DNA from 3 places in the Salinivibrio sp. MA351 genome. Region 2 is predicted to be linked to each of the others. Evidence: riboswitches for the same ligand, from Rfam matches in the RefSeq annotation. Region 2 holds a riboswitch; each other region holds the start of a gene.

Region 1 (3,276 bases), on a different contig from region 2:
CGATTGGCGCTTTTTAGACGATGCGGGCAAACAGCCGAACCCCGAGTTTGTGCTCAATCAAGCGCGCTACCAAGGGGCGAGCGTGTTACTCACCCGCGAAAACTTTGGCTGTGGCTCGTCACGCGAACATGCTCCTTGGGCGCTGGATGATTACGGTTTTAAAGTGATTATCGCCCCCAGTTTTGCCGATATTTTCTATGGCAACTGCATTAATAACCAAATGGTGCCGGTGACCCTTGAAGAAGGCCAAATCGATGCTTTATTTACGTATGTGGCCGAAAATGAAGGCGCGGCGGTAACGCTAGATTTGCCCGCCCAAACCATCCGTGCCGGTGAACACTGCTTTAGCTTCCGGATGGATGATTTTCGCCATCATTGCTTACTCGAAGGTTTGGATAGTATCGGGCTGACGTTACAGCACGAAGCGGAAATTTCGCGCTTTGAGCAGCAAATACCTGATTTTTTGGTGTAATACCATCCACTCATCTCTCGCCAATAAGTGCTGATTATTCCGCATTTATTGGCGTTCCTTCCCATTTTTCTATCCTCAATGAAACCAACCGCTGACTCGCTTGGTCTAGTCTCAAAGAAGGTTTGATCGCATTAAGGACTGACAATGCAAAAACATTTGATACTTCTGTTCGGGCTAGTGTTTCCGCTCATCAGTCAAGCCGCGCCCAAAGCGGACTACTGGGCAATGTGGGATGCACATAATCCTGACAGCCAAGCCACCTTCACGCATCACAGTTGGCAAGTATTACTCGATAAGTATTTACAGCCTCAGGGGCAGCACACCTTATTTAACTACGCAGCCGTCACCGAGGCCGATAAAGCGACCCTCGATCATTACATTCGCATGCTTACCGAGCGCGATCCGCGCACCCTGAGCAAAGACGAACAATACGCGTATTGGGTTAACCTCTACAATGCGGTCACGGTGACGCTGATTTTGGACAACTATCCAGTCAGTTCGATCACCAAACTCGGTGGGCTGTTTAGCTTTGGTCCGTGGGATGATGACGTAGTGACGGTGGCTGGCGAATCCCTCACGCTCAATGATATCGAACACCGTATTTTGCGTCCGCTATGGCAAGATCCGCGTACCCACTATGCGGTCAATTGTGCCAGCCTTGGCTGCCCTAACCTGCAACCGCAAGCCTTTCAAGCCGACACCTTGGACGCGCAATTAGAACAAGCCGCCTACTCCTTTATTAATAGTGATAAAGGCGTGAGTCAACAGGGGAATCAGTGGCAGCTTTCTTCTATCTATGAGTGGTTTGAGACTGACTTTGGCGGCAGTGAACAAGGGGTGATCACCCATATCAATCAATATAGAGACATCAAGCTTCCCAAGGATGCACGCTTGGATTATGACTACGACTGGACGCTTAACCAACTCGCGGATTAAAAGGCTTGGTGAACACTAAGCCAATCAGTACAATAGCACCGTACTCATTGGGGAGCCTCACGGCTGAGATTGCGCGCGGCGCTAAACCCATCGAACCTGATCCAGCTAACACTGGCGTAGGGATTGAGACTTGATGTTGCCATCAACTTGCCTCAACACCCACGCCCAACTTAGGAGCGTGCTGTGAAAGTTATTACCTCTGTTCTCACTCTGGTTTCTTTATCGCTGTTATCACTCAGCGCCCGAGCCGCCGACCCTCTGACGGTCTATACCTATGATTCTTTTATCGCCGATTGGGGCGCAGGGCCAAAAATCAAAGCCGAATTTGAAAAACGCTGTGACTGCCAATTAGAGTTTGTGTCTCTTAGTGACGGTGCTGCTCTGCTTAATCGCTTACGTATCGAAGGCAATACTACCAAGGCTGATATTGTACTCGGTATGGATACTAACTTGATGAAAGAAGCTGAGCGTAGCGGCATTGTCGCCGAGCACGCGGTGAATACGGAGCGCCTGCAGGTACCCGGCGGTTGGGATAATCCCTACTTTATCCCCTACGATTACGGCTACTTTGCCTTTGTGTATGACACCACGCGTTTGCTCGACCCACCCAAAAGCTTGAAGGCTTTGATTGAGGAGCGTGACGATATCAGTGTGATTTACCAAGATCCACGTGTGTCAACAGTTGGCCAAGGCTTGATGCTGTGGATCCAAAAAGTATACGGCGATCAAAGCCAGCAGGCATGGCGCGACCTTGCCGACAACACTATTACCGTGACCAAAGGCTGGACCGAAGCGTACAACATGTTCCTCAACAAAGAGGCAGATATGGTGCTTTCATACACCTCTTCGCCCGCCTATCACCTGGTCGCTGACGATGATGACCGCTTTGCCGCCGCCATGTTTGAAGAAGGCCATTATATGCAAATTGAAGTGGCGGCGAAGTCTGCTTATACCGACCAACCAGAACGCGCCGATGCGTTTCTACAATTTATGCTCAGTGACACAGCACAGTCTGTGATCCCAACCACGCAGTGGATGTACCCGGTCACCGATGTTAGCTTGCCTGACGCCTTCTATACGCTGAACAAACCAGAAGAGAGCCTGTTGTACCAGCCCGATGAAGTGATGGGTAACCGTCAGCAATGGGTGCGCGATTGGCAAACCGCTTTGGTTGAATAACGTCGATGCTCAACCCTTCTCGAACCTGGCCGGGCAGTCTCGCGGCCAGCTTGGTCGTGTTATTAATTGGCAGCGCACTCTGGGCGCTGTTCTTACACAGTCAAGACTTGAAGCTGTCCGCCCTGTGGCAAGATGCCTATCTGCGCCATGTCACGCTGTTTAGCTTTAAGCAGGCTACCTTATCTGTGGTGCTCAGCGTTGGGCTCGCCATTCCTGTGGCCCATGCGCTGGCTCGGCGACAATTTCCAGGGAAAGCTTGGCTACTCAAACTGTTTGCCATGACCCTGGTGCTGCCGGTATTGGTGGGCGTGTTTGGATTGGTTGCCATCTACGGCCGCAGCGGTTGGATTGCACAAGCCTTCGCGCAATTTGATGCGGCGATGCCATTTTCTCTCTATGGCTTAAGCGGCATTTTGCTTGCGCATGTTTTCTTTAACCTGCCTTTTTCGGCCCAATTGATGGTGCAGGCCTTGGAAGGGATCCCGGCGGATCAAAGGCGCCTGGCAACCCAGCTTGGTCTAAGAGGCTGGCAACGTTTTCGCCACCTTGAATGGCCTTATCTGCGGCAAAGTCTACCCCATGTCGTCGGACTGGTATTCATGCTGTGTTTCACCAGCTTCGCCACCGTGATGGCATTAGGCGGTGGCCCCAAAGCGACCACCATTGAATTGGCTATCTATCAAGCCATT
Region 2 (3,276 bases):
CCAATTGTGGATGCGCTGGCTGCTTCACGCGCAGTTGCACAGTTTTCACCCCCAAACAAAGTAAGCGTTCGAGCAAATCCACATCGTCCACCACCGGATATAATGGGCCTACGCCTTCAGACATAGGCGCAAACGGAGTCAAACTCATGATCCCACCTTGTCGCTGTCTTCCACCTCAGTACCGTGTTGTGGCTGAAGATGGGATTTTTGCAGGTAGAGCTCACTGCCCTTTTCTCGGAATTCTTGCGATTTTTGCTGCATGCCTGCTAACGGGTCTTCCAGCATAGCGACATCAATCGCTTGACCCGCGGCGGCATAGCCGTTTTCTTTGGCGTAGTCCCGGACTTCCTGGCTGATTTTCATGGAGCAGAACTTCGGTCCACACATCGAGCAAAAATGTGCGACCTTGCCCGACTCTTGAGGCAGTGTTTCATCGTGATAGGCGCGTGCCGTGAACGGATCAAGGGATAGATTGAACTGGTCTTCCCAGCGGAATTCAAAGCGCGCTTTAGAAATGGCGTTATCACGCACCTGCGCCCCCGGGTGTCCTTTAGCTAAGTCCGCAGCATGCGCGCAAAGCTTGTAGGTGATAAGCCCAATTTTAACATCCTCCTTATTGGGCAGACCCAGATGTTCTTTGGGCGTGACATAACAGAGCATCGCACACCCAAACCAGCCAATCATCGCCGCACCAATGCCGGAGGTAATATGATCGTAACCGGGAGCAATGTCGGTGGTTAGCGGGCCGAGAGTATAGAAAGGCGCTTCATGGCAATGGGTGAGCTGCTCGTCCATGTTCTCTTTGATCATATGCATGGGCACGTGGCCAGGGCCTTCAATCATCACCTGCACATCGTATTCCCATGCCACCTTGGTGAGCTCGCCCAGGGTACGTAGCTCACTGAATTGCGCTTCGTCGTTCGCGTCTGCCACTGAGCCGGGACGCAGCCCATCGCCCAACGACAAAGACACGTCGTAAGCGGCACAGATTTCGCAGATTTCGCGAAAATGGGTATACAGGAAACTTTCTTGATGATGCGCCAAGCACCATTTGGCGATAATCGATCCACCGCGCGAGACAATCCCAGTCACGCGATTGGCGGTCATGGGCACATAGTGCAAACGCACCCCAGCGTGAATGGTAAAGTAATCGACCCCTTGCTCGGCTTGCTCTATCAAGGTATCGCGCATCACTTCCCAGGTCAGGTCTTCGGCAATGCCGTTCACTTTCTCAAGCGCCTGATACATAGGCACAGTGCCAATCGGGACTGGGCTATTACGTAAAATCCACTCGCGGGTTTCGTGAATATTGCGGCCCGTCGATAAATCCATCACCGTATCCGCACCCCAACGAGTCGACCATACCAGTTTTTCAGTTTCTTCCTCTATTGAGGAGCTCACCGCTGAGTTACCAATATTGGCATTCACTTTCACCAGGAAGTTACGCCCGATGATCATCGGCTCCGCTTCTGGGTGATTAATGTTAGCCGGAATAATCGCCCGCCCTTCGGCGATCTCTTGGCGCACAAATTCGGGGGTGATTTGTGATGGCAAATCCGCACCAAAGCTTTCCCCGGGGTGCTGGCGGTTCAGCTGCTCTTCACAATACTGCTGACGCCCCATATTTTCGCGAATGGCGATAAATTCCATTTCTGGGGTAATGATGCCTTGGCGTGCGTAATGCAGTTGAGTCACACACTGATTAGGTTTAGCGCGGCGGATAGATGGTAAGGCACTAAAGCGAAGATCATCTAAAGTTTCATCACTGAGGCGAGTCTGCGCATAGTCTGAGCTCACCGCATCAAGAAACTCCGTATCGGCACGTTCATCGATCCAGGCTTTTCGCACTGGCGCTAAGCCTTGGTAAATATCGATAGTACTCTGTGGGTCGGTATAAGGCCCTGATGTGTCATAAACCCGAATGGACTCATTGTCTTCATACTGAGGCTTTTCTTTGCTGCCGCCCACAAAGGTGGGGGAAAGATGGATCTCGCGCATCCCGACGCGAATGTCAGGTCGCGAGCCCTCGACATAGACTTTTTCCGAGTTGGGGTAGGTTTGCGCAGAAAGAGAATCGATAAAGGATTTGGCCTCAAGGCGGGCCTGTTTACGGGTCGACATAGCATTACTCCGGTGTTCATTATGGGAATTAATGCTTGCCGGAAAACGCTGAATTTGAGATGTGAGCAAAATGGCAGACGGGTTGCGTCTGTGATCTGAAGCATCTCTTGTTCCCTTCGCTGGTCTTAACCAGATCAGGTTCAACGGATCCCACTTTATGTGGTCTCAGCCAATTGGCACTCCGACAAGTTCAACGCCAGTATAAGAAATCACCGCCGCAACAACAAGCGACGTACGCGATGTTTTCTATTACCCGGTAATACGTCCCAACAGCCAAGCACCCATCGCTGCCGCTCCGAGGCATAAGGCGAGATTCAAACCAACATTTAGTAAGGCTTTCACCGTTTCTCCATGTTGGAACAGCATCAAGGTATCGACAGAGAACGTCGAGAAGGTGGTAAAAGCCCCTAAAAAGCCAATCGCAATCAGTTGACGCCAAGGGACCGGGGCAATTAGCTCTTGGCTCATCGCCGCTAAAAAGACGCCCATTGCTAATGAGCCCAGCACATTAACCATTAGGGTGCCGTAAGGGAATCCTCGACCAAACACTGCGACGCTCCACTCTGAAACTAAAAAACGCGAGGACGCCCCTAATGCGCCACCAAGCCCTACCCACAATATGCTTACCACTGGGTGCTCCTTTCGATTGGTGAAAACTCATCATACCGCGACATGTGAACAAGAAACAGGAGGGAGAAAAAGGAAGAAAGGCGTGGTTACTACTAAAGACAGTAGACACAAAAAAAGCACCGACAATGTCGATGCTTTAATATTTGGCAGGGGTAGAGGGATTCGAACCCCCAACACGCGGATTTGGAATCCGCTGCTCTGCCAGTTGGAGCTATACCCCTGTAGATAGTTGCCTATTGTAGCGATCTCGCGACAAATTACCACCATCAATTACTAGTCAAACGTTTAATCGCTTATTTATAAAGCGATCTGTCTGGTCGTCCAATAACAAAAAACCCCAGCTTTTCAGCTAGGGTTTCTAAGTAGTGGCGGAGTGGACGGGACTCGAACCCGCGACCCCCGGCGTGACAGGCCGGTATTCTAACCAACTGAACTACCACTCCGCACCAATTCTGTATGACTAAAGGCTTATATCTCTTTGCTTTAATCAATTGTAATTAAAGCCTGGCGATGTCCTACTCTCAC
Region 3 (3,276 bases), on a different contig from region 2:
GAGGCACTATACAAACAAGTGGCTAATCTGCTAGCCAATAGTACAGTGGCGCGCCCACATCGCATTGGCGTTTGGGATAGCACACGACTGGTGATGCTGATTGAAGAACACGATAACAATGCCGTAGAAAAAGCCGCGCGCATCAATCGGTTGATCAGCGGACATCACACGCTCGATGGGCGTTTAATGTTTTTACGTTGCCACATTGGTATCAGCCGCACGGAGCTTGAGACACAAGATGTGGCGCAACTGTTTCGTCAAGCCATTTTAGCGATTCCGACGGATGACCAACTTATCGGCGAATATCAGCCTGAGCTTGACAGCCAAGCTCAGCGCGCGCATTTGATTCGCACCGAATTAGGGCCAGCACTACAAAGCGGACAATTATCACTGGTGTATCAACCCAAATGGCGATTAGACGGCGGTTTGATGATAGGCGCGGAAGCGCTGTTGCGTTGGCAGCATCCGACCCTTGGGGCCATCAGTCCGGCGGAATTTATCCCCATCGCCGAACGCAGCGCAGACATGATCCAACTGGGCGACCACGTACTGGTGATGGCCTTAGCCGCGGTTGAATGTTGGCGAAAAAATAAACTGATCAACGATAGCTTTCACCTGTCAGTCAATGTTTCTGCCCAGCAGTTTCGCCCCGGCTTTGCTGACAGCGTCTTAGCTCGGTGCCAGGCAGTTGATGTCCCTTTGCATCTGATTCAATTAGAGGTCACAGAATCAGCACTGATCCAGCACATGTCGGTGGCACTGAAAGAGCTACAACAATTGCGAGATGCAGGCATGCATATTGCCCTCGATGACTTTGGCACCGGCTACAGCTCGCTCAGTTACCTTAAACAGTTACCGGTCGATTGGGTCAAACTTGATCGCAGCTTTATCCAAGACTTGGCTACCAACGCCAGTGATAAGCACTTGGTGGGTAGCGTGATTGATTTGGCCCATGGTTTTGGTCATGGTGTGGTCGCCGAGGGCGTCGAAAAAGAGGACCAGCAGTATGTGCTACAAACCATTGGCTGCGACCAAGTGCAGGGCTTTTTATACGCACGGCCCCTAATCCAAGAAGGATTTGAACAACTGCTTAAAACCGCCAACCAAGGCAACGCGACCATTAATAGCAACGCAACGAACAATAGCAATGCAACCAGCAACAGTAATGAGATGGCCTAAACGCGCAATTAGCGCCATCATACTTGCGCTTTATCACTAAGGTTTATATTCTGACCGTGTTAGTCGGGGAGCAAGCAATTGCTGAGACTGCGAAAGCAGGACCCGTAGAACCTGATCCAGTTAGCACTGGCGGAGGGAACTGACGTGCTCAGCACACAAGGTCGCGCCATCGTGCGTGGTTTTGTCTCCTTCCGCCCCTCATGATTAAGGGGCCAATATGAACCAATCACCACCTGTTATTCTCACCATCGCCGGCTCAGACAGCGGTGGGGGGGCTGGTATTCAAGCCGATATTAAAGCGATTTCAGCCACGGGCGGCTATGCCTGCTCGGCGATCACCGCCTTAACTGCACAAAATACCTGTGGCGTTGAGGCCGTTTCGCCGGTCGACCCAGCGTTTGTTCGCGCGCAACTGAATGCTGTGTTATACGACATGCCGGTACGTGCCGTGAAAATCGGCATGCTCGCCAACCAAGCGATTATTCGCGAAGTAGCTGCTGTGCTCGCGCGCTCCCCGCACTTACCAGTCGTGCTCGATCCGGTCATGATCGCCACCAGCGGCGATCCGTTATTAGATGATGACGCCATGGATGCACTGATCAATACATTGATCCCGCGCGCGACCATTTTAACCCCCAACTTGCCAGAGGCCGCGCGTTTAACCGGGTGTCCTGTTCCGACAACCACCGAAGAGATGTACGCCTTAGTGCCGGCACTGCGCAAGCTCGGATGTCCGTATGTGATGCTAAAAGGTGGGCACTTGCATCATGCGCCAGAGAGTCTGGATGTGTGGATTAGCCGAGATACGTGTCAAACCCTGAGTGCACGCCGCATTGAAACGCCTAACACCCATGGCACAGGCTGTTCACTGTCGGCGGCGATTGCCTCGTTTTATGCGCAGGGACTGACACCCATCGACGCCGGGCGAGCGGCTAAGCGTTATCTCACTGACGCCTTAGCGCATAGCCAACAGTTAATCGTTGGAAGAGGGGCAGGGCCGGTACATCATTTTTTCGCCTACCCCGCTGATGAGAGTGTTTATTTATCCAAGCATGCGTTGGTTGAATCGCACGCTCTCGTTAAATAATGCACTTTGATTAGATAGCGTGCTTACGCGGCGGACCAATGTGGCAAGCGCTGGGCGGCGATATAAAAAAGACGGTCGCCCGGCAATACTTTTGTCCCCACTGGCGGGTTTAAGATAATACCTTGGCCTTGGTCGATCCCAATTAAGGTGGCGTCATATTCTTGCTTGAGCTGACCAAAGAGATCGCCGGTATCGATTTCTGTTGCGTTACTCGGATAACGGGCACAGTATTGCGTCATCCCTTGTGACGTGCTCAAAAGCTCATGATGCAACTGACTTGAACCGGGATCCACCGCCGCTTTTGCTAGCATTTCGACCGACACCGACGGCACACATTCCGCATGCGGGTAGTGCTGTTTGAGGATTTGGCTTATCGCATCATCTTGAAAATACGCCAATAAATGCGCTGACAGATTTTTATGTGCGCAGAACAGAGCCGCTGACAAAGTAATATCATCTTCTGGGTTATCAATAATAATACTCGAGGCATGCTCGACCTTGGCGCGGGCAATGCCTTCAGCATCGGTAAAACTTGCCACGCGCACAAATTCCACCTCACCAGGCAGTGGGTTTTCGATTTCTGCGCGCGCACAAAGCACAATCGGGCGCTCACCATGCACTCCGCTTTGCAATAAACGAATAAGCTGTATCGTACGTTGTCCGTTCCAGCCTAAGATAAGAAGATGATTTTTCACACTAATACTCCGTTTTCCTTGTAACCCGCGTCGCCAATAATCCACCAGTGATCCGGTGACATGCCCAATCACCACCGCAAACAACCCTAAGCCGCCGGGAATAATCCAAAAAGACGTGATCCATTGCCCCCACTCAGTAACGGGGGAATAATCGCCGTAGCCAACGGTCGAGGCCGTCACAATCAAGTAATACACATAGCGGCTCAGCGACTGGGTCATCGCGGTCTCGCCCGCTCCATATAAAAGTAGCCAGCCAATCACGCCATAGGCGAGTACCACCAAGCCGAGCATACGCCCGTTCAAATGGGCGAAGCG

What was found. Region 2 has a riboswitch for thiamine pyrophosphate ahead of thiC (phosphomethylpyrimidine synthase ThiC). Riboswitches for the same ligand answer to the same signal wherever they lie in the genome.
Region 1: it holds a riboswitch for thiamine pyrophosphate, as region 2 does, so the genes downstream of both, thiB (thiamine ABC transporter substrate binding subunit) here and thiC (phosphomethylpyrimidine synthase ThiC) in region 2, are expected to answer to the same signal.
Region 3: it holds a riboswitch for thiamine pyrophosphate, as region 2 does, so the genes downstream of both, thiD (bifunctional hydroxymethylpyrimidine kinase/phosphomethylpyrimidine kinase) here and thiC (phosphomethylpyrimidine synthase ThiC) in region 2, are expected to answer to the same signal.

What each region holds. Positions count from the first base shown of each region.
Region 1 is NZ_MUFG01000005.1:59,722-62,997, forward strand. It holds gene leuD (3-isopropylmalate dehydratase small subunit) at 1-472, shown strand, start outside; gene BZG78_RS04605 (DUF547 domain-containing protein) at 617-1,408, shown strand; TPP riboswitch at 1,447-1,548, shown strand; gene thiB (thiamine ABC transporter substrate binding subunit) at 1,601-2,587, shown strand; gene thiP (thiamine/thiamine pyrophosphate ABC transporter permease) at 2,593-3,276, shown strand, end outside.
Region 2 is NZ_MUFG01000003.1:233,383-236,658, forward strand. It holds gene thiE (thiamine phosphate synthase) at 1-148, opposite strand, end outside; gene thiC (phosphomethylpyrimidine synthase ThiC) at 145-2,121, opposite strand; TPP riboswitch at 2,216-2,315, opposite strand; gene crcB (fluoride efflux transporter CrcB) at 2,371-2,751, opposite strand; tRNA gene BZG78_RS03640 (tRNA-Trp) at 2,896-2,972, opposite strand; tRNA gene BZG78_RS03645 (tRNA-Asp) at 3,118-3,194, opposite strand.
Region 3 is NZ_MUFG01000006.1:43,457-46,732, forward strand. It holds gene BZG78_RS05310 (EAL domain-containing protein) at 1-1,179, shown strand, start outside; TPP riboswitch at 1,234-1,334, shown strand; gene thiD (bifunctional hydroxymethylpyrimidine kinase/phosphomethylpyrimidine kinase) at 1,397-2,266, shown strand; gene BZG78_RS05320 (ion channel) at 2,290-3,276, opposite strand, start outside.